DNA from 2 places in the Burkholderia sp. 22PA0099 genome. Region 2 is predicted to be linked to the other one. Evidence: riboswitches for the same ligand, from Rfam matches in the RefSeq annotation. Region 2 holds a riboswitch; the other holds the start of a gene.

Region 1 (15,293 bases), 1.5 Mb from region 2:
TTGCTCGATCGGATCTTCGTCGTGAAGGTGCCGTATTGCCTGCGCGTGTCGGAGGAAATCCGCATCTACGAGAAGCTGATCCGCAATTCGTCGCTGGCCGAGGCGGTGTGCGCGCCCGGCACGCTGAAGATGATGGCGCAGTTCGCGGCGCTCACGCGCCTGCACGAACCGGAGAATTCCAGCCTGTTCTCGAAGATGCAGGTGTACGACGGCGAGAACCTGAAGGACACCGATCCGAAGGCGAAGTCGTATCAGGAGTATCGCGACTACGCCGGCGTCGACGAAGGCATGACGGGGGTGTCCACACGCTTCGCGTTCAAGATCATGTCGCGCGTGTTCAACTTCGACACCTCGGAAGTGGCGGCCAACCCGGTGCACCTGATGTACGTGCTCGAGCAGCAGATCGAACGCGAGCAGTTCCCGCCCGAAACCGAGCAGAAATACCTGTCGTTCGTGAAGGACCTGCTGGCCTCGCGTTATGCGGAATTCATCGGCAAGGAGATCCAGACGGCCTACCTCGAGTCGTATTCGGAGTATGGTCAGAACATCTTCGATCGCTATGTCACGTACGCGGATTTCTGGATTCAGGATCAGGAGTTCCGCGATCACGACACCGGCGAGAGCTTCGACCGCGCGGCGCTGAACGCCGAGCTGGAGAAGATCGAGAAACCGGCCGGCATCAGCAATCCGAAGGATTACCGCAACGAGATCGTCAACTTCGTGTTGCGTGCGCGCGCGGCCAACGGCGGCAAGAACCCGGCGTGGGTCAGCTACGAGAAGCTGCGCGTGGTGATCGAGAAGAAGATGTTCTCGAACACCGAGGAACTGCTGCCGGTGATCTCGTTCAATGCCAAGGGTTCGGCGGAGGAGCAACGCAAGCACGAGGACTTCGTGAACCGAATGGTCGCCAAGGGCTACACGCCGAAGCAGGTACGGCTCCTGTGCGACTGGTATCTGCGCGTGCGCAAGTCCTCATGATCCGCACGCTGCATCGCCCGCGCGGCCGCGCCGCGCGGGCACCCTGAGTGGCGCGCCGCACGGCGGATCGTGCGGCACGTCCCGGCGTATCGACTTTCGAGCGGGAGACCGGGAGTGCTTCATCAAATCATCGACCGCAGGCTTGCCGGCAAGAACAAGAGCATTGCTAACCGCGAACGCTTTCTGCGTCGCGTCAAGAACTACATTCGCCGCGCGGTGTCCGACGCCGTGCGCGACCGTAGCATCAAGGACATCAACACCACCAAGAGCATCACGATTCCGCGCAAGGACATCGCGGAGCCGGCGTTTCGTCACGCGCCCGGTGGCCGTCGCGAGATGGTCCATCCGGGCAACGCGGATTACATTCGCGGCGACAAGATCGCGCGCCCGTCCGGCGGCGCGGGCGGTGGCGGCAGCCAGGCCAGCAACGAGGGAGACGGTCAGGACGACTTCGTATTCGAGCTGAGTCGAGACGAGTTCATGCAGTATTTCTTTGACGATCTCGAACTGCCGCGCCTGGTCAAGACCCACCTGCTGACCGTGCCGAGCTGGAAGAGCGCGCGCGCCGGTTGGGCGGCGGAAGGCACGCCGAACAACATCGACGTGGTGCGCTCGCTGCGCAGCGCGCTCGGGCGGCGCATTGCGCTCGGTTCGCCGCTGGCGCGCGAGTTGCGCGACCTGGAAGCCGAGCTCGAAACGATGAAGGACGATCCGGCCGACCGGCGCGTCGAGATCGCCGCGCTGGAAGAGCAGATCCACCATCTGCGCGGGCGCATCTGGCGCATTCCGTTCATCGATCCGTTCGATCTGCGCTACGTGAACCGCGTGAAGCAGCCGCAGCCGTCGAGCCAGGCCGTGATGTTCTGCCTGATGGATGTGTCCGGCTCGATGGACGAGCAGCGCAAGGATCTCTCGAAGCGCTTCTTCATCCTGCTGTACCTGTTCCTGAAGCGGAACTACGAGCGTATCGAGGTGGTGTTCATCCGCCATCACACGCGCGCCGAGGAAGTCGATGAGGACACCTTCTTCCATTCGACCGAAAGCGGCGGCACGGTGGTGTCGAGCGCGCTGGAGCTGATGCGCAAGGTGATGGACGAGCGCTATTCGCCGACCGAGTGGAATATCTACGGCGCGCAGGCGTCCGACGGCGACAACTGGACCGACGATTCGCCGAAGTGCCGCAAGATCCTGGAGGCCGACATTCTGACCAAGGCGCGTTATTTCGCCTACATCCAGGTCGCGCCCGAGGAGCAGAACCTCTGGCTCGAATATGCGCAGCTCGCGCTGTCGCAGCCGCACATGGCGATGAAGAAGGTCGAGTCGGCCGCGGACATCTACCCGGTGTTCCGTGAACTGTTCGAAAAGCATGTGGAAACCTGACGCCTTATGACGACACGCGAACCGGACAACGACACGCGCGGCGATCCAACGCGCGGCGAGGGCGGCGACGCCCTCGCGAACCCGGCCGACGCGCGAGCGCAGCACGCTGCCGCGTCGCCACATCTCGCTGCGCCCGAGAACGGGCACAAGGAGGCGCGCATGAATGCCGCCGATCGCACGCCGCTGCCCTGTCCGTCGGACTGGACCTTCGAGTTGATCGAGGAGTACGACCAGCACATCGCGCAGGTGGCGGAGCAGTACGAACTCGATATCTACCCGATCCAGCTCGAGCTGATCAGCGCCGAGCAGATGATGGACGCCTACGCGTCGGTCGGGATGCCCGTCAATTACCGTCACTGGTCGTTCGGCAAGCATTTCCTGTCGACCGAGAAGAGCTACCGGCGCGGGCAGATGGGCCTCGCCTACGAGATCGTCATCAATTCGAACCCCTGCATCGCGTACCTGATGGAGGAGAACACGCTGACCATGCAGGCGCTCGTGATCGCGCACGCCGCGTACGGGCACAACTCGTTCTTCAAGGGCAACTACCTGTTCCGCTTGTGGACCGATGCGCACGCGATCGTCGATTACCTGGTCTATGCGAAGAACTACGTGGCCGAATGCGAGGAGCGGCACGGCATCGATCGCGTCGAGGAGTTGCTCGATTCGTGCCACGCGCTGATGAACTACGGCGTGGATCGCTACAAGCGCCCGCAGAAGCCGTCGCTGTCGAAGGAAGCGGCGTTGCGGCGCGAGCGCGAGGCCTATCTGCAGTCGCAGGTCAACGAGTTGTGGCGCACGCTGCCGGGCCGCAAGCCCGAGGCTGCCGGCGAGGAGGTCGAGGGCCGCTATCCGTCCGAGCCGCAGGAAAACCTGCTGTATTTCGCGGAGAAGAATGCGCCGCTGCTGGAGCCGTGGGAGCGCGAGGTGATCCGGATCGTCCGCAAGGTCGGTCAGTACTTCTATCCGCAGCGGCAGACGCAGGTGATGAACGAAGGCTGGGCCACGTTCTGGCATTACACGCTGCTGAACACGATGTATCAGCAGGGCAAGCTGACCGATGGCTTCATGATGGAGTTCCTCCATTCGCACAGCAACGTGATCTACCAGCCGCCCGTCACGAAGCAGTACTACAGCGGTATCAACCCGTATGCGCTCGGTTTTTCGATGATGAGCGACATCCGGCGGATCTGCGAGAACCCGACCGACGAGGATCGCCGCTGGTTCCCGCAACTGGCCGGCACGCCGTGGCTGCCCGCGCTGCACTACGCGATGCGCAACTTCAAGGACGAGAGCTTCATCGCGCAGTATCTGTCGCCGCACCTGATTCGCGAGATGCGCCTGTTCTCGGTGCTCGACGACGACATGCGCGATTCGCTCGAAGTGTCGGCCATTCATGACGACAGCGGCTATCAGTACGTGCGGCAGGCGCTGTCGAGGCAGTACGACATTCATCATCGCGAGCCGAATATCCAGGTGTGGGCCGTCAACACGCGCGGCGACCGCAGCCTCACGCTGCGTCATTTCATGACCGACAACCGTCACCTGTCGAACGACAGCGAAGAGGTGCTCAAGCACATGGCGCGGCTCTGGCAGTTCGACGTGTATCTGGAAAGCGTCGACGAGTCGGGCACCGTGCGCAAGCGCTACGAGTGCCGGGCCAAGCCGCCCGACGGGCGCGTTTGAGGCGTCATTGTCCCGAGGGGCTTACGCGGCCGGCAACGCACACAGCGTTGCCGGCCGCGCTGTTTTCAGGCCGGGGTTGCCTGCCGCGGCGCCACCCGGCTCGGTCGTGTCCATCGCCACGCCATCAGGGCGAGTCCCGAAGGCAATAAACCTTTCAATTCGATAGAATGCCGCGCGGTGCGCCATCCGCACGCTGCCCGCGCAACCCGGGCCCGAGAGCCGGCACGGCCGATCCGCCGCCCGGCATCCCAGCCGATACAACAGGAACTCCCTCTCATGACCGACCTTCATGCCCAGGCCACGATCGATCCGCACGACACCCGCCGTCGTGTGCTCGCGATCGTCGGCGCGTCCTCGGGCAATCTCGTCGAGTGGTTCGACTTCTACGTCTATTCGTTCTGCTCGCTGTATTTCGCGCACGCGTTCTTCCCGAGCGGCAATCCCACCACGCAGTTGCTGAACACCGCCGGCGTGTTCGCGGCCGGCTTCCTGATGCGGCCGATCGGCGGCTGGCTGTTCGGCCGCATCGCCGATCGGCGCGGCCGGCGCAGCGCGATGATGATCTCCGTGCTGATGATGTGCGGCGGCTCGCTGGTGATCGCCGCGGTGCCGACCTACGAGCAGATCGGTGCGCTCGCACCGGTCGTGCTGCTGGTGGCGCGGCTGTTCCAGGGGCTGTCGGTGGGCGGCGAGTACGGCACCAGCGCCACTTACATGAGCGAGGTCGCGCTGAAGGGGCGGCGCGGCTTCTTCGCGTCGTTCCAGTACGTGACGCTGATCGGCGGCCAGCTGTGCGCGCTGCTCGTGCTGGTGATCCTGCAGCAACTGCTGAGTACCGAGGAACTGCGCGCCTGGGGCTGGCGCATTCCGTTCCTGGTGGGCGCCTGCGCGGCGCTCGTCTCGCTCTGGCTGCGCAAGTCGCTCGACGAAACCTCCACCAGCGAATCGCGCCAGGCGCGCGGCGCGGGCACCATGCGCGGCGTGCTGAAGTATCACAGCCGCGCGTTCTTCACGGTGGTGGGCTTTACCGCTGGCGGCTCGCTGATCTTCTACACGTTCACCACCTACATGCAGAAGTACCTCGTCAACACGAGCGGCATGCACGCCAAAACGGCCAGCAACGTGATGACGGCCGCGCTGCTGGTGTACATGCTGCTGCAGCCGGTGTTCGGCGCGCTGTCGGACCGGATCGGCCGGCGCACCTCGATGCTGTTCTTCGGCGCGCTGTCGGTGATCGGCACGGTGCCGCTGATGCATGCGATCGCCGACACGTCGAGCCCGGTGACGGCGTTCGTGCTGATCACGATCGCGCTGGCGATCGTCAGCTTCTACACGTCGATCAGCGGCCTGATCAAGGCGGAGATGTTCCCGCCCGAGGTGCGTGCGATGGGCGTGGGGCTGTCGTATGCGGTGGCCAACGCGGTGTTCGGCGGCACGGCCGAATACGTGGCGCTGTGGTTCAAGCAGGCCGGCACGGAATCGACGTTCTACTGGTACGTGACGGCGCTCTGCGCGATCTCGCTGATCGTGTCGTTCTTCATGCGCGAGCCGGCCAAGGAAGGCTATCTGCGCAACGAACCGTGAACGCGCTGGCCGATCGAGGTGATCGAAGCCGGGCGCGCCATGTTCTTAGCGGCGCGCAGGCGATAACGTTATCGGAAATGCTTGGTTGTCGACACGGGGCGGGCCGCTTAATCTGAACCCGTAGTTCGTGTGACACCTCCTTGACTGGGATTCGCGCCCGCCTTCATGGCGGGCTTTTTTTCGTCTGTACGCCGCGATGGCGGCGCTGTCATAAGGCCGCCCCGACGGCATTTGCCGCACCGGAGCGTTCGGCTGTCCGCCGCGATGGCAGCACTGTTATGAGGCTGCACCGGCGTGCGGCGCCGGCAGCATCTGCAGCGCCGGAGCGGGCGTGCCGAGGCCGGCGCCGGCCGGCATGCCGCCGAGCATCGCAATGCCCACGGCCGGGCCGGCCGCCGCCGCGGCGAACTGCGTGCGCAGGTCGGTCACGTTGCGACGGAACGCGTCGAGCTGCATCGGCGAGAGCCGGTTGCTGGCGTCGGCCAGCGCGACGATCGGATCGACCGGCTGAGCATCGGCCAGGCGCACCTCGAAATGCAGGTGCGGGCCGGTGGCCGCGCCGGTCATGCCCACCGCGCCGAGCCGCTGCCCCTGCGCGACCTGCATGCCGGCCTTCAGTCCCGGCGCCCAGGCCGACAAGTGCGCATAGAGCGTCGAGGTGCGATCGGGATGATCGACCACCACATAGCGGCCGTAGCCATGCGGATCGGTGCCGACGAACGCCACCACGCCGTCGGCCGCCGCATTGACGCGCGTGCCGCGCGGCGCGGCCAGATCGACGCCGGTATGAAACAGCCGCAGGTGCGAGATCGGATGGATGCGCACGCCGAACGGCGAGCTGATGCGCGTGGCGATCACCGGCATGGTCAGGGCCGCCGCTTCGAGCGGCGTGCCGTCGAACGTGTAGAACGCGCCGTGGGCGGCACCGGGCGGCTGGAACCACATCGCGCTGAACTTGCGGCCGGCGATGCGTACGTCGAGCGCCGTCAGTTGCGGGCCTTGCGGCGTGCTCACCCAGCCGACCCGATAGCGGTCGCCGGTCAGCGCCGGCGCGTGGGTACGCATCTGCACGGGGATCAGGTCGCCGACCTGGATGCGGATCTCGGGCGGCATGTCGAGCTGGCGCAAGGTCTGCGAGAAGGTGTGCTCGACCACACCGACGCGCAGGCCGGTGGCGAGCGGCGCTGCGCCGAACGCGCGGGCGGGCGTGTCGAGCGAGAACGCGTCGGTGGCGTCGCCCAGCAGCGTGGAGCCGGATGCGAAGCGCGAGGCGAACTGGCCGGGCGGCGTGCCGCGTGCGGCGATGGCCGCTTCGAGCTGGTCGGTCACGAAACGCTGCGCGCTCGGAAACGGCGTGGCCGCGAACACGTGCTGCGGCGTGCCGGCCGCGCGCAGGGCGGTGGGCGAAACGGGCTGCGAGATCGCGGGCAGGGTGGCGACCAGGCTGACGGTGGCAAGGGCGCCCAGGGCGCAGGCGGCGGGCATCAGGCGCGCGAACGCGTGCACGCGGGCAGGCCGGGGCGTGACCGGCGCGCCGGCAATGGCGGAAACATCGGAAATCGGGCTCAACGGGCTCCACATCCTCAAAAAGCGGGTTCAGGGCAAACGGGTGTGGGAAAGGGCTGGCTGCGCGACAGGCGCGCGACGCGGCGCGGCCGGGCAGCACTTCGGCAATCGACGCACGGCCGGTGGAGGCGGCCGGGTACGTTCCGTTCGGCCCAACGACGCGGGATGAACCGCTCCGAACGGAGATCCATCGATGAGGGGAAAAAGCCCTGCGGTGAGAATCGACGCTCAGAACATGACAGTGAGAAGTCACGCGCGTTCCGTCAAATCTGGAAATTAATATGGGGTTAGATGTAAATGAGCGAAGGATGCATGATTTTTGAGAGAACTCTCATGCGGCGGGAAGCGATGCCAATTCATCAATAAGATTGAGAATGATTTGCGTTTGCATTAAATTCGAGGCTTCCCCGGTTTGCGAACCGGCTATCGGATCGTCGGCCTGAGCGTGGTGTCAGCGGGCGGGTCCTGTCAGACCAGAGGAGCGCATCGTCATGTTCGACACGATGGATTCGAGGGGGGTGCCCGGGCCGCGCCCGGTGGTGACGATGCGCGCGCGGCGTCCGGCAAACCCCGGCGGCGCGCTGGTGCAGGTGCTGGTGCGGCATCGCGCGATGCTCGTCAATGTCGCGCGTGGCGTGACCGGTTGCGCGAGCCGCGCCGAGGACGTGGTGCACGACGTGCTCGTGCGGCTTGTCGATTTTCCGGGGCAGGACGCGATTCGCCAGCCGCTGGCCTATGTGACGCGGATGGTGCGCAATGCCTCGATCGACGTGTGTCGCCGCCAGTCGCTCGAAACCACCTGGCATGCAGATGAGGCGGCGGGGCTCGACGTGCCGTCACCCGAGCCGACGCCCGAAGCCACGGCGCTGACGCGCGACACGCTCGCGCGCATGCAGCACGCGCTGGCGCATGTGCCGGCGCGTAGCCGGGCGGCGTTCGAGATGGTGCGGGTGCACGAGGAATCGCTCGCGACGGCGGCCGATGCGCTGGCCGTCTCGCAGACGCTCGTGCATTTCATGGTGCGCGACGTGGTAAGGCACTGTGCCGATTGCCTCGATGCGCTCGATCGCGGCGCGGCGCCGCCGGCGTTCGCGGTCGGAGCGCGGCGGCGTTGAGCGGTGCGGCCTGCATGTGCCTGCATGTGCCTGATTGGCCCGATTCATTCGATCGGCTTGATCCACCCGATCCACCCGGCCGGCGCGTCGCTCGTTCAATCGAGCGGCGGCCATTCCCCGCGCAGCATCGCGGCCAGGCAACGCGGATTCGACGGCCAGTACCCGTGCAGGTAGCTCGCGACGATCGACCCGTGCCGATAGATGGCCTCGCCGCGCGCGCCGTCGTCGGGACGCACGGCGACGGCGGCCGGCGTGAGCGGCGTCTGCAGCTTCGAGTAATGGAACGTGTGGCCCGTCATGGGCCCAAGCGGCGTATCGAGCCGTTGCATGCCGAGCGCGGTGAAGCGGCGCTGCATCGCGCCCGCGCCGGGCAGCAGGCCCAGCATCGGCGTGGTGACGCCGTCGACATCGGTCAGCGTGTCGCATAAGTAGAGCAGCCCGCCGCATTCGGCCAGCACGGGCTTGGCCGCAGCCACGTGCGCGGCGATGCCGGCCGCGCTGCGCGTGTTGCCGGCCAGGCGCGCCGCATGCAATTCGGGATAGCCGCCCGGCAGATAGAGCGCGTCGCAATCGGGCAGCGGTGCGTCGGCCAGCGGCGAGAACGTCGTGACGCGCGCGCCGAGCGCCTCGAGCAGCGCCAGATTGGCCGGATACACGAACGAGAACGCCGCGTCGCGCGCTACCGCCACATGCAGCCCGTCGAGCCGGCGCGGCAAGGGCGCGTCATGCTCGGGCGCGGCGAACGCGACGGGGGGCGGCAGCGCGGCGAGCGCCGTCTGGGCGAGCGCATCGGCGGCGCGGTCGAGGCGAGCGTCGAGATCGTCGATGTCACCGGCCTGATGCAGGCCCAGATGCCGTTCGGGCAGCGCGATGGCCGCATCGGTCGGCAGATGGCCGAGCCAGCGGATGTCGTCGGGCAGCGCGGCCTGCAGCAATGTTGCGTGCCGCGCCGAGCCGACGCGGTTCGCCAGCACGCCGTGGAACGGCAGCTCCGGCCGGAACCGCGCGAGACCGAACGCGAGCGCGCCGAACGTCTGCGCCATCGATTTCGCCGAAATCACCGCGGCTACCGGCACGCCGAAGCGGCAGGCCAGATCGGCGCTGCTCGGCGTGCCGTCGTACAGCCCCATCGCGCCTTCGATCAGGATCAGGTCGGCCTCGGCTGCCGCGCGCGCGAGCAGGGCGCGGCAGCCGGCCTCGCCGACCATGCCGAGATCGAGCGAGTACACGGGCGCGCCGCTCGCGCGTTCCAGGATCATCGGATCGAGGAAGTCGGGACCGGTCTTGAACACGCGCACGCGCCGGCCGAGCCGCCTGTGCAGCCGCGCAAGGCCGGCCGTGACCGAGGTCTTGCCCTGCCCGGAGCCGCCCGCGCTCAGGAACAGCGCCGGGCACGCCAGCATGCCGGCCGTCACGCTCAGAATTCCACGCCGGGCTGCGCCTTCACGCCCTGTTCGCGATACGGGTGCTTGACGAGCCGCATCTCGGTGACGAGATCGGCGGCCTCGATCAGCGCGTCGGGCGCGTGGCGGCCGGTCACCACCACATGCAGCGACGGCGCGCGCGCGCTCAGCACCGCCAGCACCTCGTCGAGCGGCAGGTAGTCGTACTTGAGCACGGTGTTCAGCTCGTCGAGGATCACCATCTGGTATTCACCGCTGTCGATCATGCGGCGCGCCTCGTCCCAGCCCTTGCGCGCGGTGGCGATGTCCTTCTCGCGATCCTGCGTGTTCCAGGTGTAGCCGTCGCCCATCGTCACGAAATCGCATTCGGCGAACGTGTTGAGCAGGTCGCGCTCGGCCGTGTGCAGCGCGCCCTTGATGAACTGCACCACGCCGAGCTTCATGCCGTGGCCGAGCACGCGCACGGCCATGCCGAATGCGGCCGTGCTCTTGCCCTTGCCGTTGCCGGTGTTGACGATCAGCAGGCCCTTCTCGGCGGTGGCCGCGGCCTGCTTCTTCTCGTGGCCGGCGCGGCGGCGTTCGGTCATGCGCTGATGCGATTCGGGATCGGTTTTCATCGGGTGTCGGTCCTTCGGGGTTCGGAATTCGGGGCAAGCAAGGGGCGGGCTCAGGCCGGTCCGGCGATCGCGACCGTCACGCCGTCGACGATCGTTTTCGGCACCAGCAGCCGACCCTGCGGCGCGGCCGCCAGCGCGCACGGCTCGCACACGCCATCGATGCCGAAGCGTGCCTGCACGGCGGATGGGCGGCGCGGGCCGGTTGCGGGATCGGTATCGACATCGTCGCGAGGTGCATCGAATGCTTGGGGTGCTTCAGATGCTTCAAGCGCTGGCCTGCGCGCCGCGATCGCCTCGCGCGGGATCGCCCGCAGCGGCCAGCCATGACGCTCGCAGCATGCGACCAGGCCCGGTTCGCCGGCTTTTGCGTCGAGCGTGGCGACGCAGGCGATGTGTGCGCGCGACGCGGCCTCGTGGCCGTAAAGCGCGCCGAGGCGCGCGAGCGCGGCGTCGATGGCGGCGTCGATGGCCTCGGCGGGGCGGCCGGCGCGGCAGCCGACGCCGACGGCGAGACGCCATGCGTGCGGGGCGTGGTCCGGAGCGGAACGGGTCATGCGGTGTCGATCAAGAATGCGGTAGCGATGCGGGTTCGCGCGGCGTGCGTCCCTCGCGAACGCCGCGTCGGGCGGGCCGTGGCCCGCCGCTTGCGTCGGCCGGTATCCGGGCTGGCCGCCTCGGGCCGACGCCTTCCCGCCGCGAGCGGCAGTGGCTGTGGTCGGCCCGTGCGAGCGCTTGCGCGCGTCGCCGGCGGCGTACCGTTGCGGGGACAGCACAGGCTGTGCGGCTCGCGCCGCGCCCTGTTTCCCGTTTAACCGCCACCGCGAATGCGGGGGCGGGCACCGAACGCGCGCATACGATAGCACAGCGATTCCGGGCGGCTTCCGGCCGATTTTCAGGCGGCAGTCGGACTGCCGGCCGCCCGCTTGCGTTGCATCGGCGGCCGGAAGTGCGCCATGCGTGTGCCGCTCGACATCCCCACACCGTTCCGGCCCCGCCGCCCACCCCCCGCGTCGCCTTGACGCGTTCCGACGCGACGCCTACACTCGCACGCGTTTTGGTGCTCGCGTGCGGATTCCTGCGCACGCAGTTGAACGGGAAACAGGAGGCCTCGCCGCGACGCGGACGGCGCCCGCCTGTGCTGCCCCCGCAACGGTCAAGCGAATGCATCGCGAACGCGATGCGAGGCCCGCTTCACCGCGCGTCGAAGTTTTCGATGCGCGGCTCGGCCACTGGATGCGAACCGCGTCCGGGAAGGCGAAGCGGCGCTGTCGTCAGCCCGGATACCGGCCAGAACCACGGGACGGCCGCGCGCCGGCAGTCCCGAAACGGGGCGCGCCGCGGGTGGCGGCGCCGAGCCCCAGCCAGCCGTCGCGGCTGGCGCGGCCACCGGCATGCGCAGCGGCGCGGCCCGGCCGTGCCGCGCCCGGCGGCGCACGCCATCGATGCCAGACATCCAGACAGACTCTCCGACGGACGACTTCCCATGCAAATGCGCAAAATTCCCGTAACCGTGGTGACGGGCTTCCTTGGCAGCGGCAAGACCACGCTGCTGCGTCACATCCTCGAAAACGCCTCGGGCCGCCGCATCGCGGTGATCGTCAACGAGTTCGGCGAACTCGGCATCGACGGCGAGATCCTGAAAGGCTGCAACATCGGTTGCGAGGAAGGCGCGGAAGCGGCCGGCCAGCTCTACGAACTGGCCAACGGCTGCCTGTGCTGCACGGTGCAGGAGGAGTTCTATCCGGTGATGGAAGCGCTGGTCGAGCGCCGCGAGCAGATCGACCACGTGCTGATCGAAACCTCGGGCCTCGCGCTGCCGAAGCCGCTGGTGCAGGCGTTCAACTGGCCGTCGATCAAGAACAGCTTCACGTGCGACGCGGTGATCACGGTGGTGGACGGCCCGGCCACGGCCGCGGGCCAGTTCGCCGAGGATGTCGATGCCGTCGATGCGCAGCGCCGCGCCGATCCGAACCTCGACCACGAATCGCCACTGCACGAGCTGTTCGCCGATCAGTTGTCGTCGGCCGACCTGGTGATCGTCAACAAGACCGACCTGCTCGACGCGAGCCAGTTCGAGGCCGTCGAGGCGACGATCCGCGAGGAAGTGCCGGCGCACGTCAAGATCGTGCGCGCGCAGCGCGGCGAACTGGACCTGGCCACGCTGATCGGCCTGAACGCGGCCTCCGAGGACACCATCCACCTGCGCCACGATCACCACGGCTCGGCCGAGGACGCCGATCACCATCACGACGAGTTCGACTCGGTGGTGGTGGAGGCGCGCGTCAGCTCGCGCGAGGCGACCATCGCCGCGCTGCGCGCGCTGGTGGATCAGCACACGATCTATCGCGTCAAGGGCTTCGCGGCGCTGCCCGACACGCCGATGCGGCTCGTGATCCAGGGCGTGGGCGGCCGTTTCGACAGCTACTTCGACCGCAAGCTCCAGGACGGCGAGGGTGGCGCGAGCCGCTTCGTGCTGATCGGCGAGGATCTCGACGCGGCCGAACTGCAGCGCGCGTTCGTGGCCGCGCTCGGCACGGCCGTGCAGGCCGCCTGACGAGGCCGGCCGAACGATGCATTTGCTGCGCACCACGCCCGGCGGTTTCGTCGACGACACGCAGGGCGTGATCCGGATCGATCAGCAGCCGGCCGAGATCGTGATTCTCAGCTCGGCCGACACCACGCTGTCGCTGCTGGCCAGCGCGGTGCCGCTGCTCGGCGCGGGTTTCCCGAGCGTGCGGCTCGCCAACGTCACGTTCCTGCGCCAGCCGGCGTCGGTCGATTTCTACCTCGACGACGTGCTCCAGCACGCGCGCGTGGTGGTGATCGACCATCTCGGCGGCGAGGCCTACTGGCCGTACGGGATCGAACAGGCGGTGGCGCTGGCCGAGCGGCGCGGCCAGCAACTGGCGATGTTCTCGGGCGATCTGCAGGAAGATCCGAGCCTGATCGCCAAAAGCACCGTCGATCCGGCGCTGTGCCGCCAATGGTGGCGCTATCTGCGCGAGGGCGGCGCGTTCAACGCGCAGGCGCTGTTGCGCAGCATCGCGTTCCACGCGCTCGGCCACGGCGAGGAACCGGCGCCGCCGCGTCCGCTGCCGGCCGCCGCGCTGTACCACCCGGCCAGCGAGCCGGCCACCCTCGACGATTGGCGCGCGCGCTGGACGCCCGGCGCGCCGGTGGTCGCGATCCTGTTCTACAAGGCGCACTGGCAGGCCGCCAACACGGCCGTGTTCGATGCGCTGATCGCGGCGCTCGAACGCGACGGGCTCAACCCGCTGCCGATCGCCGTCACCTCGCTGAAGGACGCCGTGAGCCGCGAGGTGATCGCGCGGCTGTGCGCGTCCGAGCGGGTTGCGCTGGTGCTCAACACCACGGCGTTCGCGGCCGGGGTGATCGACGCGCCGGCCGCCGTCGAGCTGGCCGGCGACGCGCCCGTGCTGCAGGTGATCCTGTCGGGCGGCAACCGCGAGGCGTGGCTGGCCGATCCGCAGGGGCTGCATGCGCGCGACATCGCGATGCACGTGGCGCTGCCCGAGGTGGACGGGCGCATCGTCACGCGCGCGGTCAGCTTCAAGGGGCTGGCCTACCGCTGCCCGCATACCGAGGTGGATGTGGTGCGCTATCAGCCCGACGCGGAGCGCATCGCGTTCGTGTCGGAGTTGAGCCGACGCTGGTGCCGGCTGCGCACCGAGCCGAATCCGGGCAAGCGGCTCGCGCTGGTGCTGGCCAACTATCCGTTGAGCGAAGGGCGGATCGGCAACGGCGTGGGGCTCGATACGCCGGCCTCGGCGCTCTGCATCCTGGGCGCGCTCGGTGTGGCCGGTTATACCTTGCACGACGCGCTGCCCGAATCGGGCGATGCGCTGATCGCGAGGTTGACCGAAGGCGTCACCAACGACGCCGATGCGAGCGCGCTGCGCCCGGCGTTCCAGAGCCTCGCGATGGCGGCCTACCGGCAGCGCTACGACCGGCTGCCGGCCGAGGCGCGCGAGGCGATCGAGGCGCGCTGGGGCACGCCCGAGCAGGAGCCGGCGCTGCGTCACGGGCGCTTTCCGATCGCGGGCTGGCGCTGCGGCAACGTGTTCGTCGGCATCCAGCCGGCGCGCACGCGCGAGGCCAACGATTACGCCAGCTATCACGACGCCGAGATCGTGCCGCCGCACGCTTATCTGGCGTTCTATTTCTGGTTGCGCGACGCGTTCGCAATCGACGCGGTGGTCCACGTCGGCAAGCACGGCAATCTCGAATGGTTGCCGGGCAAGAGCGTGGCGCTGTCCGAGTCGTGCTGGCCGGATTTGATCCTCGGCCCGCTGCCGCATCTGTATCCGTTCATCGTCAACGATCCGGGCGAGGGCAGCCAGGCCAAGCGCCGCGCCCAGGCCGTGATCGTCGATCACCTGATGCCGCCGCTCACGCGCGCCGAGAACTACGGGCCGCTGCAGGATCTGGAACGGCAGGTCGACGAGTATTACGACGCGCTGATGGTGGACGCGCGGCGCGCCAAACTGCTGCGCAAGACGATTCTCGACACCATCGTCGAGCATCGGCTGCATGAAGAACTGAGCCTTGCCGCGCCGTCGGGCCGCGATGACGAAGACGCGCTGCTCACGCGTGTCGACGCGTGGCTGTGCGAATTGAAGGAAGCGCAGATCCGCGACGGGCTGCACACGTTCGGCCGCTCGCCCGAGGGGCGGCAGCGCCGCGACACGCTGCTCGCGCTCGCGCGCTTTCCGGTGGGCGACGGCCTCGGCGCGAACGCCGGCCTGATCGCGGCGCTGGCGCGCGACCTGCAACTGGGCGCGGCGTTCGATCCGCTCGCGGCCGACTGGGCCGCGACGTGGGACGGCCCGCGCCCGGCTGAACTGCTGGAGGTTGATGCGACGCCGTGGCGGCACGCGGGCGATACGCGCGAGCGGCTCGAATTGTTCGCGCAGCGGCTGGTGGCGGGGCTGGATGACGGGTTG
Region 2 (15,293 bases):
GCGAAACCGGCCGCGCCGCCCGACACGCCGAGCACGTACGGCTCGGCCAGCGGATTGCGCAGCAGCACCTGCAACAACGCGCCGGCCAGCGCCAGCAGCGCGCCGCAACCGAAGCCGGCCAACGCACGCGGCAGCCGCAGGCTGCGCACGATTTCACCCGTCAGCGGGTCGCCGCCGGCCGGCGCGACCAACGCACCGAGCGCGCGCCAAGGCGACATCGGCACGCTGCCGAGCGCAAGCGACGCCACGAACACGAGCGCCGCCGCCACGGCGAGCCCGGCCCAGATCGTCATCGCACGGGCGCGCGTCATGGTCGCCGCGCGCGGCATCGGCGCGTTCATCGGCCGCTCCGGGCTTGGCTCAGGACGCGTTGCATGCCGTCATCCCTGTCACGCTCCATGACGCGCCGCCGTCACGGCTGCCGCCAGCCGATCGTGACGTAGGCACCGCGCCGCGGCGTGTTGTACGCATAGGCAAGCTGATAATCCTTGTCGAACAGGTTGTCGAGATGCGCGCTGACGTACCACGCCTTCGTGATGTCGTAGCGCGCCGTCAGGTTCACCACGCCGTAGCCGCCGAGCCGCTCGCCGAAATCGTCGCGCGCACCGCTGACGAGCCATTCGCCGCCGACGCGCCAGCCGCCGAACGGATGGCTCGCCGAAAACGCCGCGAACCGCCGCGCGCGCCGCACGAGATCCTGATCCGCGCTCTGGTCGACCGGGTTTTGCAGCGTGGCCGACACGCGCAAATCGGTGCGCCCGAGCTGCCCCTGCCACGATGCCTCCAGCCCCTGCACCTTGGCGCGACCCGCGTTCTCGGCCGTGTAGATGAAGCCGCCCGGGCCCGGCACGTATTGAATCAGATTCGCGTAGCGCGTCTGGAACAGGTTCAGGCGCAGCAGGCCGAGCGCATCGGACGCGTATTGCAGGCCCGCCTCCACCGAATGACTGCGCTCGGGCAGGATCGCCGGATTGCCCGACAGCGGATAGTACAGATCGTTGAAGGTCGGCGCGCGAAACGCATCCGAGTAGCTGGCCGTGACCTTCCAGTGCTCGCCCAGATCGAGCCCGTAGCCGAGATAGTAGCTGTTGGCGCCGCCGAAATCGGAGTATTGATCGCGCCGCACGTTGGCCTGGAACTGGCTGTTGCCGACGCGGCCCGTATAGCCGAGCCAGCCCGAATTCACATGCCGCTGCGGTGCCGAATAGAGATCCGAATCGAACGACTGATCGAGCCGCTCGTAGCCGGCCTGGATCGTCTGGCCGTGCGCGATCGTGAAATCGTTCTGCCAGGTGTATTGGCGATTGTCGGTGTTGAAGCGGTCGGTGTAGGCGCCGTTCAGCCAGTTCTGGCTGCGGTCGTTGCCGGTCGACACGCGCAGGCGGGTGGTCCACCAGTCGGCCAGCCGGCCGTCGGCGAAGGCCGAGATCTGCTGCACGCGGCTGTAGAGCGTGTTGAGATCGGTGGGCGCGCCGTAAGCGTTGTCGAAGCTGTTGGTGTCGTTCGACTGGAACCAGCTCACGCCGGCCGTCCAGCCGTTCGTGAAGCGATGCCGCAGCGTGGCCGACACGCTTTCGTTCAGGTTGCCGTTCGCGTTCGGGTTCGCGCCGGGCTGCAGCGCCGGGTCGATCGCCGAGAAGCCGTCGGTCTTCTCGCGCGACAGCGACAGCGAGAACGTGGTGCGCCCGTCGGCGTCGAGCCGGCCCGACACGCCGGCCTGCTGCGTTTGCGTGTGATAGCTGCCGTAGCCCACCGAAAAGTCGAAGCGCGGCGGATGATTGCCGCCATCCTTGGTGAACACCTGCACCACGCCGCCGATCGCGCCCGAGCCGTACAGCGACGACACGTTGCCGTTGACGATCTCGACATGGTCGATCTGGTCGAGCGGCAGGTCGGCGATCTGCGCCGCGCCGAGGCTGCCCGAATCCACCCGCACGCCGTCGATCAGCACCAGCGACTGAGTCGATTGCGCGCCGCGCAGGAACAGCGAGGCCGTCGAGCCGGGGCCGCCGTTGCGCACGATCTGCGCGCCCGGTGCCAGCGCGAGCAGGCCCGGCAGATCGGTGGCGCTGCTGCGGGCGATGTCGTCGCGCGAGAACAGCGTGGTTTGCGGCAAGGCGTCGGCGAGCTTTTGCGGGCCGCGGCTCGCGGTCACGACCACCGGGTCGAGTGCGGTGGCGGCGGGATTTGCGGCGGTGGTTATGGCGGCGGTTGCCTGGGCCGTTGCATTCGGCACAGCGGAAGACACCGCCTGCGGTGCATCAACCTGCGCGCTCGCAAAACAGGGGAGCCCGCACATCGCGGCAAGCGCGGCGCGGACAATCGGGGTACGCATCGAGAACATCCTGTGGGCCAGCGCGGCGCCTGCCTCCCCGCAGGTCCCGCCTCCGGAAGCCGCGCGCGGCGCGCTTCCCCGCTTCGGCCGGTATCCGGGCTGGCGACCGGCACGCCCCGCCTTCCCGCGCGACAGGCCGCGCAGTGGCCACGGCCGCCAGGCGGCCGATCGAGGGACGGCTTGCGTCGGCGTTCATGCTGAAAACGTCGACGCGGTCGCTTACCGTTGCGGGGGCAGCGCAGGTTGGCGCGCCGTTGCCGGCATCGCACCCTGCTTCCCGTTTAACCGCGCGCCACGCCGAGGCATGGCGCGCGAGCACCGAAGCGGCGCCAGTGTAGGAGCCGCAAAACTGCGCGTCAAGAAAGCCGCCCGGCACCGCCATCGTGTCGTGCAACGAATCAAATGCCGTGCTTTGCGGCGCATTTCACGTCAGGAAGGGGGGTGTTACGTCTGGATACGTTACAAATGTCGGTACGGCGGGCTTTCCGCGCTAAAATGCCGGGTCTTTAGAGGACGCAGCACATGCTTAACGAACTCGAAACCCTATCTCAGAATATTGGCCGCCTGATCGCGCTGAATCAACGCCATCACACCGAGCGGCTCGCGCTCGAGGAACAGGTCGCGCAATTGCGCGCCGATTCCGAAGCGGTGCGCGTCGAGCTCGAACAATTGCGCGATGAACGCAATGGTCTCGTCTCCGAGCGCGACACGCTCTCCGCGAAGATCGACGATGCGCAGATCAAGCTCAACGCGATCCTCGAGAAACTGCCGCGCTCGAAGCAGGCCGCCGACGGCGACAGCCAGCTCGATCTGCTCGGCGCCGCGGAACCGACCGTTGGCAAGGATAACGACGCGGCCAGCCACGGAGAACATGCATGACCACGAAGCAGATCGAAGTATCGATTCTCGGCCAGTCGTACCGCCTCGCCTGCTCGCCCGAAACGGAAGCGGCGCTGCTCGAAGCGGTGGCGCGCGTCGATGCCGAGATGTCGAAGATCCGCACCAACAGCTCCGTGCGCGGCACCGATCGCATCGCCGTGATGGCTGCGCTGTCGCTGGCTTCGGAGTTGCTCCGGCTGCAACAAAGCGTTCGTCACGGCGAAGCATTTCCCGCGGAAGAAATCCGGCGTACAATGCACCACATGAATGAACAGCTCGGTGCGGTACTGGCCCAGCAAGAGGCGCGATAAGCGGCTCGTCGGAACGGCCTCAGGGCTGCTCCGAATCAAGCGGTTCATACGGGTCCGGTCCACAAGATCGAATCCACAAGGTTCTCTCAGCTTCCCTGCCTGGTTCGCCAAGGTCATATATTCCTTGAACCAATAGCCTTCGTGCACGGTTGCGGAAATTTGTAGCACGGGCGAGCGCGTCACTCTGTCTGATGTACCCGAAGTGCTGCTAACTGCGACCAATTCTGAACCCCTGGTTCAGGATGCCGGCCTAGCGGCCAAGGCGGGGACCTATTCAACGGCATCGGGCCACGCCCGGTGCCGTTTTTCATTGGCGGCCGCGTTTTCTCGCGCGTCATGCCGCTCTCTCGCCTCTTCAGCCCCCTCTTTCAGCGAGCGCATCCATGCAATTCTGGCTGATGAAATCCGAACCGGACGAAGCGAGCATCGACGATCTCGCCAAGGCGCCGCAGCACACGCTGCCGTGGACCGGCGTGCGCAACTATCAGGCACGCAACTTCATGCGCGACACGATGCAGATCGGCGACGGCGTGCTGTTCTATCACTCGAGCTGCCCCGAACCGGGCATCGCGGGGCTGGCCGAAGTGTCGTCCACCCCCTACCCCGATCCCACCCAGTTCGATGCGGCCAGCCCGTATCACGATCCGAAGTCGACGCACGAGAACCCGCGCTGGACGCTCGTCGACGTGCGCTTCGTGAAGAAGAGCCCGCTGATCGCACTGGCGGCGCTGCGCGAACACGATGCACTGGCCGAGATGCGTGTGCTCGCGAAAGGCAACCGCCTGTCGATCACGCCGGTCACGCGCGCGGAATGGCGCTTCATCACCGAGAAGCTGATGAAGTGACGCGCCGATGCTGCGCTGGGTCAGACATCGTCAAATCGCCCGCACAGCGCCGGAACTCGATGCGTCTTTCATCTGCCTAACGCTCGCGCAATCGCGGGCCACGGCTGCCCGCGGCTGCCTCGACAAGACGCGCGGCCCCGGCGAACCTGCCTCGCGCCGCGCACCAACAGGAGCTCATACGATGAAAAAATCCGCTGCCGCACTGGCACTCGCGCTGTCCGCCATGATTCCCGCCGTCCACGCCCAGGTCGCGCCGCAGCCGGCCGGCGTGCTGTCGCTGTCGGCACAAGCCAGCATCGACGTGCCGCAGGACGTGGTCGACATCACGCTGTTCTACGAACAGGAAGCGAAAGATCCGGGCAGCCTGACCGCCGAGCTGAACCGCCGCGCCGATGCGGCGCTGTCGCGTGCGCGCGGCGTGTCGGGCGTCACCGCGCGCACCGGCGGCTTCTCGGTCTATCCGAGCACCGATCGCGACGGCAAGATCTCCGCCTGGCGCGGCCGCACCGAGGTCGTGCTGGAGTCGCGCGATTTCACGGCCGCCTCGAAACTCGCGGGCGATCTGTCGAGCTCGCTGCAGGTCGGCAACGTCGCGTTCTCGCTGTCGCCGGAAGCGCAGCGCACGGCCGAGCAGAAGCTGACGACGCAGGCGATCCAGTCGTTCCGCGACCGCGCCGCCGAAGCCGCCAAGGCGTTCGGCTACGGCGGCTTCGCGATTCGTGAGGTCAGCGTGGGCGGCGGGCGCAGCGTGCAGCCGTATCCGCGCATGATGGCGATGGATTCGGCGCCGATGATGTCGGCCAAGGCCGCCGCGCCGATCGCCGTGGAAGGCGGCAAGGCCACCGTCACCGTCAACGTGAACGGCTCGGTGCAGATGAAGTAACGCATGGCGTCGAGCGGGTGGCGCGCATCGGCGTGGCCCGCAAGACAAACGGCCCGACCAGCGCAAGCCGGTCGGGCCGTTTTCGTATCGGGCGTCGAATCCGACGCCGCGCTCAGGCCGCCGCGGTGCGACGTGCCTTGCGATACGACCACACGAGCAGCAGCACGCCGGCCACCACCATCGGCAGCGACAGCCATTGCCCCATCGACAGCCCCAGCGCCAGCAGGCCCAGGAAGTCGTCCGGCTCGCGCGCGAACTCCACCGTGAAGCGCGCGAGGCCATAACCGATCAGGAACAGCGCCGACACCGCGCCCACCGGCCGCGGCTTGCGCGCGAAGAAGAACAGCACGAGGAACAGCGCGATGCCTTCCAGCGCGATCTCGTACAGTTGCGACGGATGGCGCGGCAGCATCTGGTATTGCAGGAACACGTCGTTCAGATGCCACTTGGCGGCCAGCGCCGGATGCTGCGACAGCCAAATCGCGTCGTCGCGCGAGGCGCCCGGGAACAGCATCGCCCACGGCGAATCGGGGCTCGTCACGCGGCCCCACAGCTCGCCGTTGATGAAGTTGCCGAAGCGGCCGGCGGCGAGGCCCGTCGGCACCATCGGCGCGACGAAATCGGTGACCTGCAGCCAGGTGCGCTTGCGCTGCCACGCGAACAGCACCATCGCGAACAGCACGCCGAGGAAGCCGCCGTGGAACGACATCCCGCCTTCCCACACGCGGAAGATGTCGAGCGGATGCGCGAAGTAGTAATCGGCCTTGTAGAACAGCACATAGCCGAGACGCCCGCCGAGCACGACGCCGAGTACGCCGTAGAACATCATGTCGTCGATGTCCTTGGCGGTCCAGCCTTGCGCGGCGACATACGGCAGCTTGAGCCGCACGCGGCCGACGACGATCGCCGCGATGAAGCCCAGCAGATACATGAGCCCGTACCAGCGCACGGCCAGCGGTCCGAGATGGATCGCGACGGGGTCGAAATTGGGGTGAATGATCATGAGTCGGTGTGGAGAGTTGCTGAATCGGCGCGGCCTACGTGAGCCGCGCCTGCCATTTGACGTTCGTATCCCGCGCGCGTTCGCCGCGCATCTTAATCGGTGGCCGCCAGGCGCCGCACGATGTCGACGAAGCCCGCGAGCACCGGACCGACTTCCTGCGTGCGCCAGACCAGGCCGGTTTCGACGACCGGCGCGCCGCCCGCGAGCGGACGGTAGGCAACGCCCGTGCGGCGCAGGTTACGCAGCGATTGCGGCACCAGTGCGACGCCCATGCCGGCCGACACCAGGCTGACGATGGTCTGCATCTGGATCGCCTCCTGCCCGATGCGCGGCGTGAGTCCAAGCGCGCCGTAGCAGCCCGTAATGATGTCATAAAAGCCGGGCGCCAAACGACGCGGGAAGATCACGAGCGGCAGATCGGCCAGCGCGTCGAGCCGGACCGGCTCCGCCTCGGCGCCGGGCGCGGCCTGCTCAGGCATCGCCAGCACCAGCGGCTCGCGCGCCACCGTCAGGTACGACAGCCCGGCTGCGTGGCGTGGCGGCAGCGGCGCGATCACGAGGCCGGCGTCGATCGCGCCGGCCGCCAGCATCTCCAGTTGCACGTCGCTGGTGGCCTCGGTCAGCTTGAGCCGCACGCGCGGATAGCGCGCGCCGAACTCGCGCAGCAGCGCCGGCAGCAGGCCGTAATCGGCCGTCGACACGAACGCCAGCGCCAGCGTGCCGGCCTCGCCGCGGGCCAGGCTGGTGGCCAGCGACGGCAGGGCGTCGGCCGCCGACAGCAGCCGGCGCACGTCGGGCAGCAGCGCCGCGCCCACCGCCGACAGCGCCACCGAGCGGCGCGTGCGCACGAACAGTTCGACGCCCAGCGCCGCCTCCAGCGCGCGGATCGCTTGCGACAGCGGCGGCTGTGTCATCGACAGCCGCATGGCCGCGCGGCCGAAGTGGCGCTCGTCGGCGACGGCGACGAAATAGCGCCACTGCCGTAAATCGGGGGTCGGTTCAGCCATGATCGATATGTTCTGCGACTCAATAAGCGATGAATAATATATTGGACACGCACTTCCGGAGCCACCATCCTTGCCTGATCCCCGGCCGTGCCTCGCGACCGGTCACGAGAATCCCGAGATGGAGCCCCTCATGTCCCACAACCGTCGCTCGAAAAACATCACGCAAGGCGTCGCCCGCTCCCCGAATCGTTCGATGTATTACGCGCTCGGCTACGAGAAGGCGGATTTCGACAAGCCGATGATCGGCATCGCCAACGGCCACTCCACCATCACGCCGTGCAACGCGGGCCTGCAGCGGCTGTCCGATGCGGCCGTCGAGGCCGTCAGGGCGGCCGGCGCGAATCCGCAGATCTTCGGCACGCCCACCATCTCCGACGGCATGTCGATGGGCACCGAGGGCATGAAGTATTCGCTCGTGTCGCGCGAGGTGATCGCCGATTGCATCGAGACCTGCGTGCAGGGGCAATGGATGGACGGCGTGGTGGTGGTCGGCGGCTGCGACAAGAACATGCCCGGCGGCATGATCGCGCTGGCACGCCTGAACGTGCCGGGCATCTACGTGTACGGCGGCACGATCCGCCCCGGCAACTGGAAGGGGCACGATCTGACGATCGTGTCGGCGTTCGAGGCGGTGGGCGAGTTCACGGCCGGGCGCATGTCGCAGGAGGATTTCGACGGCATCGAGCGCAATGCCTGCCCGTCCACCGGCTCGTGCGGCGGCATGTACACGGCCAACACGATGAGCTCGTCGTTCGAGGCGCTCGGCATGGCGCTGCCCTATTCGTCGACGATGGCCAACCCCGATCAGGAAACCGTCGATTCGGCCGCCGAATCGGCGCGCGTGCTGGTGGAAGCCGTCAAGCGCGATCTGAAGCCGCGCGACATCATCACCCGGCGCTCGATCGAGAACGCCGTGTCGGTGCTGATGGCCACCGGCGGCTCGACCAATGCCGTGCTGCACTACCTGGCGATCGCGCACGCCGCCGAGATCGACTGGACCATCGACGATTTCGAACGAATCCGCCAGCGCGTGCCGGTGATCTGCGACCTGAAGCCGTCGGGGCGCTTCGTCGCGACCGACCTGCACAAGGCCGGCGGCATCCCGCAGGTGATGCGGCTCCTGCTCGACGCGGGGCTGCTGCACGGCGATTGCCTGACCATCACCGGCAAGACCATCGAGGAGACGCTGCGCGACGTGCCGCCCGTGCCGCGCGCCGACCAGCAGGTGATCTTCCCGATCGACCGGGCGCTCTATGCGCAGGGGCATCTGGCGATCCTCAAGGGCAACCTCGCCGAAGACGGCGCGGTCGCCAAGATCACCGGCCTCAAGAACCCGGTGATCACCGGCCCGGCGCGCGTGTTCGACGACGAGCAAAGCGCGATGCAGGCGATCCTCGACGACCGGATCCGCGCCGGCGACGTGGTGGTGCTGCGCTATCTCGGCCCGCAAGGCGGCCCCGGCATGCCGGAGATGCTCGCGCCGACCTCCGCCATCATCGGCAAGGGGCTCGGCGAATCGGTCGGGCTGATCACCGACGGGCGCTTCTCGGGCGGCACCTGGGGCATGGTGGTGGGGCACGTCGCACCCGAGGCGTTCGCCGGCGGCACGATCGCGCTGGTGCAGGAAGGCGATTCGATCACGATCGACGCGCACCGGCTGCTGCTGCAATTGAACGTGGAGGAGGCCGAAATCGCGCGCCGCCGTGCCGCCTGGCAACGCCCCGCGCCGCGTTATACGCGTGGCGTGCTGGCAAAATTCGCGGCGCTGGCGCTGCCGGCCAATCGGGGCGCCGTGACGGGGTAAGCATGCGGCAGGCGCGCGTTCGCGGGCCGATGCGCAGCGAGAAGCAAGGTGCGAAGAAGCCATGCACCTTTGCTTCTATAATGCGCGGACAGCCAGGCCGGCCCACGAGCCGGCGGAGACCCCTATGAGAACCCTGTTTCTGGGTGCCACGCTCGTTGTTGCGCTGCTGGCATCGAGCGCCCCCGCCATCGCGCAGCAATCGGCCAGCGGCCCGGTGCTCGCGCAACGCAAGAATTGCATGGCATGCCATGCCATCGCCAATCCGCTGATGGGACCGTCGTTCCACGCCATTGCCGACCGCTATCTGCCACGCCCCGACGCCGTCGACTATCTCGCGCAAACCATCGTGCGCGGCAGCGTGGGCGTATGGAGCTCGGTGCCGATGCCCGCCAATACGCAGGTGACGGGCGACGAGGCTCGCGCGCTGGCGCAGTGGATCCTGACGTTGAAGTGAGGCGACGGCAAAAACGAACGCCGCGCGGCCGGTCAGGCATCGCGCGGCGTTGATTCTGCGTTTTCCTTTTGCTCTGCCGTGGCGTCGCGTCAGTGTTCCGACGTGGGCGCGTTGCGATGCGCGATCGCCTCTTCCACTGCCTCGCTCACCCAGCGTTCGATCTCGGGCGCAAGCACCGACACCACCTGTTGCGACACCTCGCCCACCAGCCAGGCCGCGTGCTGCTGCACGACTTCGCGGCTGCGCGCGTCGATCAACTCACGCCCCTCGCCCGACAGATAGGCGCTCACGCGCCCTTGCAGACGCTCGGCAATCCGGCGCGAATCGATCTTGACCGGCGGAGGCTGCGGCACCACCACCGATTCGCTGTGGCGCAACTCGGCCGGCAACGGCGTTTCGACGTCGGTGAAGCGCGACGGCACCGGCGTGACCGCATCGAACGGCGCCAGTTGCGCGAAGGCAGGCGGCGGCAGCGCATCGGCGCGCTGCCGGGCCGATTCGGTGCGGTCGGCGAGATCGCTGGCCGCAGCTTCGGTTTGCGCCGCAGGTGCCGAGGTCGCTTCGTCGTCCTCGAGATTGAGCGCGTAGGCGAGCGGGTCGCCATCCGGGGTGTCGTGTTCGTCGTCGTGGATGACGGACGGGAGCCTGGCATGCGCGGCGGACGGCTCCGGTTCGTGGACCGGTAACGGTTCGGGGGCGGCTGCCAACTCTTGCGGCACGGCCGGCTCGGTCGCGACGAACCGTGCTTCCGCCAGAGTCGGCTCGGACACGTCGGTGGGTTCATGCAACGCGAGCGGCTCGGGTATCGCTGCGAATTCCGCCGGCACGGCGGGTTCGGGCGAGGCGAAGGCGGCTTCGGGTTGCGTCAGGGTTGCGGGTTCGGGCGGCTGCGATTCGGCTTGAGCGGCGGACGCTGGCGGAATCGGTGGTTGTGGCTCGGGGACGAGGAAGGGTGTTTCGGCATGTGCCTGCTCGACCGGTGCGGCCGTCTCCTGGCGTTCGAGCGGTTGCGGCTCGGTTGCCGGTTCGTGCAATGCCGGTTCGGATTCAGGTGCGGCGAATGGCGCTTCGGCCTGCGTCGGCTCGATCGGTTCAATCGCGCGATGCGATTCAAGGGGTTGCGGCTCCGCCGCCAGTTCTTGTGGCACCAACTCAGGTTCGTGAGCCGCAAACGGCGCTTCGGCCTGCGTCGGCTCAACCGGCTCAGTCGCATGATGCGGTTCAAGCGGTTGCGGCTCCGCCACCAGCTCCTGCGGTACCGACTCAGGTTCGTGAGCCACAAACGGCGCTTCGGCCTGCGTCGGCTCAACCGGCTCAATCGCGCGATGCGGTTCAAGCGGCTGCGGCTCCGCTGCCAATTCTTGTGGCACCGACTCAGGTTCGTGAGCCACAAACGGCGCTTCGGCCTGCGTCGGCTCAACCGGCTCGGTCGCATGATGCGGTTCAAGCGGTTGCGGCTCCGCCGCCAGTTCTTGTGGCACCAACTCAGGCTCGTGAGCCGCAAACGGCGCTTCGGCCTGCGTCGGCTCAACCGGCTCGGGCGCATGATGCGGCTCAAGCGGCTGCGGCTCCGCCGCCAGTTCTTGTGGCACCGACTCAGGCTCGTCCGCCACGAACGCCGCCGCCGAAGCATCCAGCCCACCCACCGCCAACGGCGCTGCCTCTTCGCCCCGCTCGCCGTCAGCCGGCGCAAGCCGCGAAACCGGCAACGCATCGGCGCCCACCGCATCGGCCGGCGCATCGTAAGCCGTGGCAAGCGGCCGGCCCGCCTCGACCGCAGGCAAACCCGACGCCGCGACACCCGGCGCCACGTCGGGCGGCTGGTCCGGCAGATCGGTGGCGTGTGGCGGTATGTCGGGCCGCGGCGTCGCGCGCGCCAGTGCCGCCTTGCCGGGCACCAGCACGTCGGTCAGAACGGGAATGTCGAACGCGTTGTGGGCGTCGGGCATGTTGGCTCCAGGCGCGACTAGCCGCCTTGCTTGTAATTGTTCAGCGCGTAGCCGCGGTCGCGATAGAACCGGTAACGGTCGCGGCCGGCGGCCAGCTCGTCGGGCGTGTTGCCGACCACCTCCAGCAACCGCGTGAACCGCGCGAACTGCGCGGGCACCTCGGCACCGAGGTTCAGCACCACGCCGTCGTGCGGCGCATGGGACAGATCGGCGGTCAGCACGATCGGCGTCTGCGACGCCTGCGGGCTGTCGACCGAGCAGTGCGGAATGAAATCGAGCGGCGCAAAGGTCCAGAGCCGCTCGTCGAGCGCGCGCAGGCGCGCCGGATCTGCACAGACGACCACGGGTTGCCCCGCCAGATACGCCTTGCGCAGCAACCGACACGCATACGCGAGCGAATCGCCGACGTTCGAATGGAAGTCGATTCGCGTCATCGCGCGCTCCACCCGGCCCGTGCCGGGCTGCTCGTCACGGCTTCGCTCACGCGCCGGCGCGGTCGATCAGGAACTGCGACAGCAACGGCACCGGACGGCCCGTGGCGCCCTTCGCCGCGCCGCTCTTCCAGGCGGTGCCGGCGATGTCGAGGTGCGCCCACGGGTAGCTTTCGGTGAAGCGCGACAGGAAGCAGGCCGCCGTCACGCTGCCGCCCGGACGCCCGCCAATGTTGGCGAGGTCGGCGAAGTTCGACTTCAGTTGCTCCTGATATTCGTCTTCGATCGGCAGGCGCCAGGCCGCATCGCCCGCTTCGCGCGAGGCGTCGAGCAGTTCGCCCGCGAGCGCGTCGTCAGTCGAAAACAGGCCGCTGTTGTGATGGCCCAAGGCGATCACGCAAGCGCCCGTCAGCGTTGCGACGTCGATCACGGCGGCCGGCTTGAAACGCTCGGCGTAGGTCAGCGCATCGCACAGGATCAGGCGGCCTTCGGCGTCGGTGTTGAGCACCTCGATCGTCAAACCCTTCATGCTCGTGACGATATCGCCCGGCTTGGTGGCCAGGCCCGACGGCATGTTCTCGCAGGTCGGCACGATCGCGACGACGTTGAGCTTCAGCCCCATTTCGGCCACGGCGCGCATCGTGCCGAGCACCGAACCGGCGCCGCACATGTCGTACTTCATCTCGTCCATGCCCTCGCCCGGCTTCAGCGAGATGCCGCCCGTGTCGAACGTGATGCCCTTGCCGACCAGCACCACCGGCGCGGCCTTGGCGCCGCCGCCCTGGTAGTGCAGCACGATGAACTGCGGCGGCTCGACCGAGCCGCGCGTGACCGACAGGAACGAGCCCATCTTCAGCGCCTGGATCTGCTTGAGGCCCAGCACCTCGGCCTTCAGTCCGAAATCCTTGGCCAGTTGCTTTGCGGTGTTCGCCAGATAGGTGGGCGTGCAGACATTGCCCGGCAGATTGCCGAGGTCGCGCGTCAGATCCATGCCGTTGGCGATCGCCACGGCCTGCTTCAGCGCGGTCTTGGCGGCCTTCTCTTCGGTGGTGTCGACGCTGAACACGATGCGCTTGAGCGTGGCCGGCGCCGGCTCCGCCTTGCTCTTCATCTGCGTGAAACGGTAGGTTTCGTTGCGCAGCGAGAGAATCGCGGCGCGCACGCCCCAGTCGGCGCCGCGGTCGGTCACCGGCAGTTGCGCGAGCGTGAACGTGACCTGCGCGATGCGGGTGGCCAGCAGCGCGCGCCAGGCGGCGCGAGTGGCATCCTGGTAGGCCTTCTGGCCGAACGCATCCTGCTTGCCGAGGCCGACCAGCAGCACGCGCGACGCGCCGATTCCCTGGACTTCGTGCAGGAACAGCGTCTTGCCGGATTTGCCATCCATGTCGCCGGCCTTGACGATGCGCGACAGCAGGCCCTTGGTGGCCTCGTCGATATCGAGCGCGGCACCGGACAACGTCTGCGATTCGAACACACCGATCACGACGCAGTCGGACTTGCCGGTCAGGAACCCCTTGGAGGCACCTTTGCTCCAATCAAAGCCTTTTATGCTAAAGTCCATCGCGCTTGTCCTCGGATAAAATCTGGGCTATGTGGGTGAAAGCCGCAATTATCCGCTATTTTTCCCGTGGCGGCGCGCGCTCCCGCCCCTCCCCGCCCTCTTCGCATCAAACATGATCTTCGAACGCTCCCTCCGGCGTGAGCTGGCGTATACGGCCGGCGCTGTATTCATGGTGCTGCTCACGATCATGCTGACGTCGATGATGATCCGCATCGTCGGCTACGCAGCGTCCGGTCAGGTCAGCCCCAAGGATGTGCTCGTGCTGATCGGCCTCACCGTGATCGGCTACCTCGCGATGATCCTCGTCGGCACCCTGTTCGTGTCGATCCTGATCGTGCTCACGCGCTGGTACAAGGATTCCGAAATGGTGGTCTGGCTCGCCTCCGGCGTGAGCCTGACGCGCCTCATCAAGCCGATCGGCGTGTTCGCCACGCCGCTCGTGCTGCTGATCGCCTTCTTCGCGTTCGTCGGCTGGCCCTGGTCGAACCAGCAGAGCAAGCTGATCAAGGCGCGCTTCCAGCAGCGCGACGAAGTTTCGCTGCTCGCGCCCGGCCAGTTCCGCGAATCGCCCGCGACCAACCGCGTGTTCTTCATCGAGAAGATGACGCCCGATCAGGCCAAGGTGCAGAACGTGTTCGTCACGACCACCGAGGCCGACAAGGTCAACGTGGTGGTGTCGCAAACGGGCCACACCGAAACCGCAGCCAACGGCGATCGCTTCATCGTGCTGGAGAAGGGCCGGCGCTACGACGGCGTGCCCGGCCAGCCGAACTTCAAGATCATGCAGTTCGAGCGCTACGGCCTGAAGATCCAGAGCAAGGCGGTGGTCACCCAGCCCACCACCACCAGCACGCCCACGCTCGACCTGCTGCGCAATCCGACCAACGAGAACCTGGCCGAATTCGCCTGGCGCGCCGGCCTGCCGCTGATCGCGATCAATCTGATGATCCTGGCGATTCCGCTCGCCTACCAGAACCCGCGGCGCGGCCGCACCGTGAATCTCGTGATGGCCGTGCTGATCTATCTGACGTATTCGAACCTGCTCAACGTGGTGCAATCGCAGATCGAGCGCGGCAAGCTGCCGTTCGCCGTCGGCCTGGTCGTGCTGCACCTGGCGGTGGGCGGCGTGGTGGCGTTCCTGTTCTGGATGCGCGTGCGCAACCGGCCGCTGATCTCGCGCGCCACGTTCCGCCGGGGGAGCTGACCGATGCGGCTCTACGAAAAGTACTTCGCGCGGCAGATCTACCTGACCTTCATCTTCGTGCTGTTCGCGTTCTCGGGCCTGTTCTTCTTCTTCGACCTGATCAGCGAACTGAACTCGGTCGGGCACGGCACCTACAACTTCGGCTACGCGGTGTTGCGCGTGGCGCTGCAAACGCCGTCGCGCTTCTACGAAATCATCCCGGTGGCGGCACTGATCAGCTCGATCTACGTGTTCGCGCAGATGGCCGCGAACTCCGAATTCACGATCTTCCGCGTGTCGGGCCTCGCGACCAACCAGGCGCTGCGCTCGCTGCTGAAGATCGGCGTGCCGCTCGTGATCGCCACCTACCTGATCGGCGAATTCGTCGGCCCGTACACGGATCAACTGTCCGAGCGCGTGCGGCTCGAAGCGCTCGGGTCGTCGGTGTCGTCGGACTTCGCCTCGGGCGTATGGGTCAAGGACACGCTCACCGCGCGCGACAACGGCGAGCCGGTCACGCGTTTCGTCAACGTCGGCACGCTGTCGCCCGACTCCACCGTGCGCAACGTGCGGATCTACGAATTCGATTCGAAGTTCCAGCTCCAGAATGTGCGAATTGCCAAGGCGGGCCGCTACGCGCCGCCGGGC

What was found. Region 2 has a riboswitch for cobalamin ahead of AB4851_RS20130 (TonB-dependent receptor domain-containing protein). Riboswitches for the same ligand answer to the same signal wherever they lie in the genome.
Region 1: it holds a riboswitch for cobalamin, as region 2 does, so the genes downstream of both, AB4851_RS26770 (cobalamin biosynthesis protein) here and AB4851_RS20130 (TonB-dependent receptor domain-containing protein) in region 2, are expected to answer to the same signal.

What each region holds. Positions count from the first base shown of each region.
Region 1 covers NZ_CP163165.1:2,555,584-2,570,876, reverse strand. Annotated here, with positions in the region: gene AB4851_RS26810 (PrkA family serine protein kinase) at 1-978, shown strand, start outside; gene AB4851_RS26805 (YeaH/YhbH family protein) at 1,093-2,358, shown strand; gene AB4851_RS26800 (SpoVR family protein) at 2,365-4,044, shown strand; gene AB4851_RS26795 (MFS family transporter) at 4,321-5,628, shown strand; gene AB4851_RS26790 (M23 family metallopeptidase) at 5,905-7,209, opposite strand; gene AB4851_RS26785 (RNA polymerase factor sigma-70) at 7,686-8,309, shown strand; gene AB4851_RS26780 (cobyrinate a,c-diamide synthase) at 8,405-9,712, opposite strand; gene cobO (cob(I)yrinic acid a,c-diamide adenosyltransferase) at 9,727-10,329, opposite strand; gene AB4851_RS26770 (cobalamin biosynthesis protein) at 10,380-10,883, opposite strand; cobalamin riboswitch at 10,963-11,188, opposite strand; cobalamin riboswitch at 11,368-11,636, shown strand; gene cobW (cobalamin biosynthesis protein CobW) at 11,813-12,883, shown strand; gene cobN (cobaltochelatase subunit CobN) at 12,900-15,293, shown strand, end outside.
Region 2 covers NZ_CP163165.1:1,059,479-1,074,771, reverse strand. Annotated here, with positions in the region: gene AB4851_RS20135 (FecCD family ABC transporter permease) at 1-341, opposite strand, end outside; gene AB4851_RS20130 (TonB-dependent receptor domain-containing protein) at 413-2,335, opposite strand; cobalamin riboswitch at 2,403-2,673, opposite strand; gene AB4851_RS20125 (ATPase) at 2,858-3,214, shown strand; gene AB4851_RS20120 (cell division protein ZapA) at 3,211-3,525, shown strand; RNA gene ssrS (6S RNA) at 3,615-3,798, shown strand; gene AB4851_RS20110 (EVE domain-containing protein) at 3,909-4,370, shown strand; gene AB4851_RS20105 (SIMPL domain-containing protein) at 4,552-5,253, shown strand; gene lgt (prolipoprotein diacylglyceryl transferase) at 5,366-6,256, opposite strand; gene AB4851_RS20095 (LysR family transcriptional regulator) at 6,349-7,263, opposite strand; gene ilvD (dihydroxy-acid dehydratase) at 7,394-9,067, shown strand; gene AB4851_RS20085 (c-type cytochrome) at 9,192-9,521, shown strand; gene AB4851_RS20080 (DUF2486 family protein) at 9,611-11,470, opposite strand; gene AB4851_RS20075 (DNA polymerase III subunit chi) at 11,488-11,904, opposite strand; gene AB4851_RS20070 (leucyl aminopeptidase) at 11,951-13,462, opposite strand; gene lptF (LPS export ABC transporter permease LptF) at 13,575-14,666, shown strand; gene lptG (LPS export ABC transporter permease LptG) at 14,670-15,293, shown strand, end outside.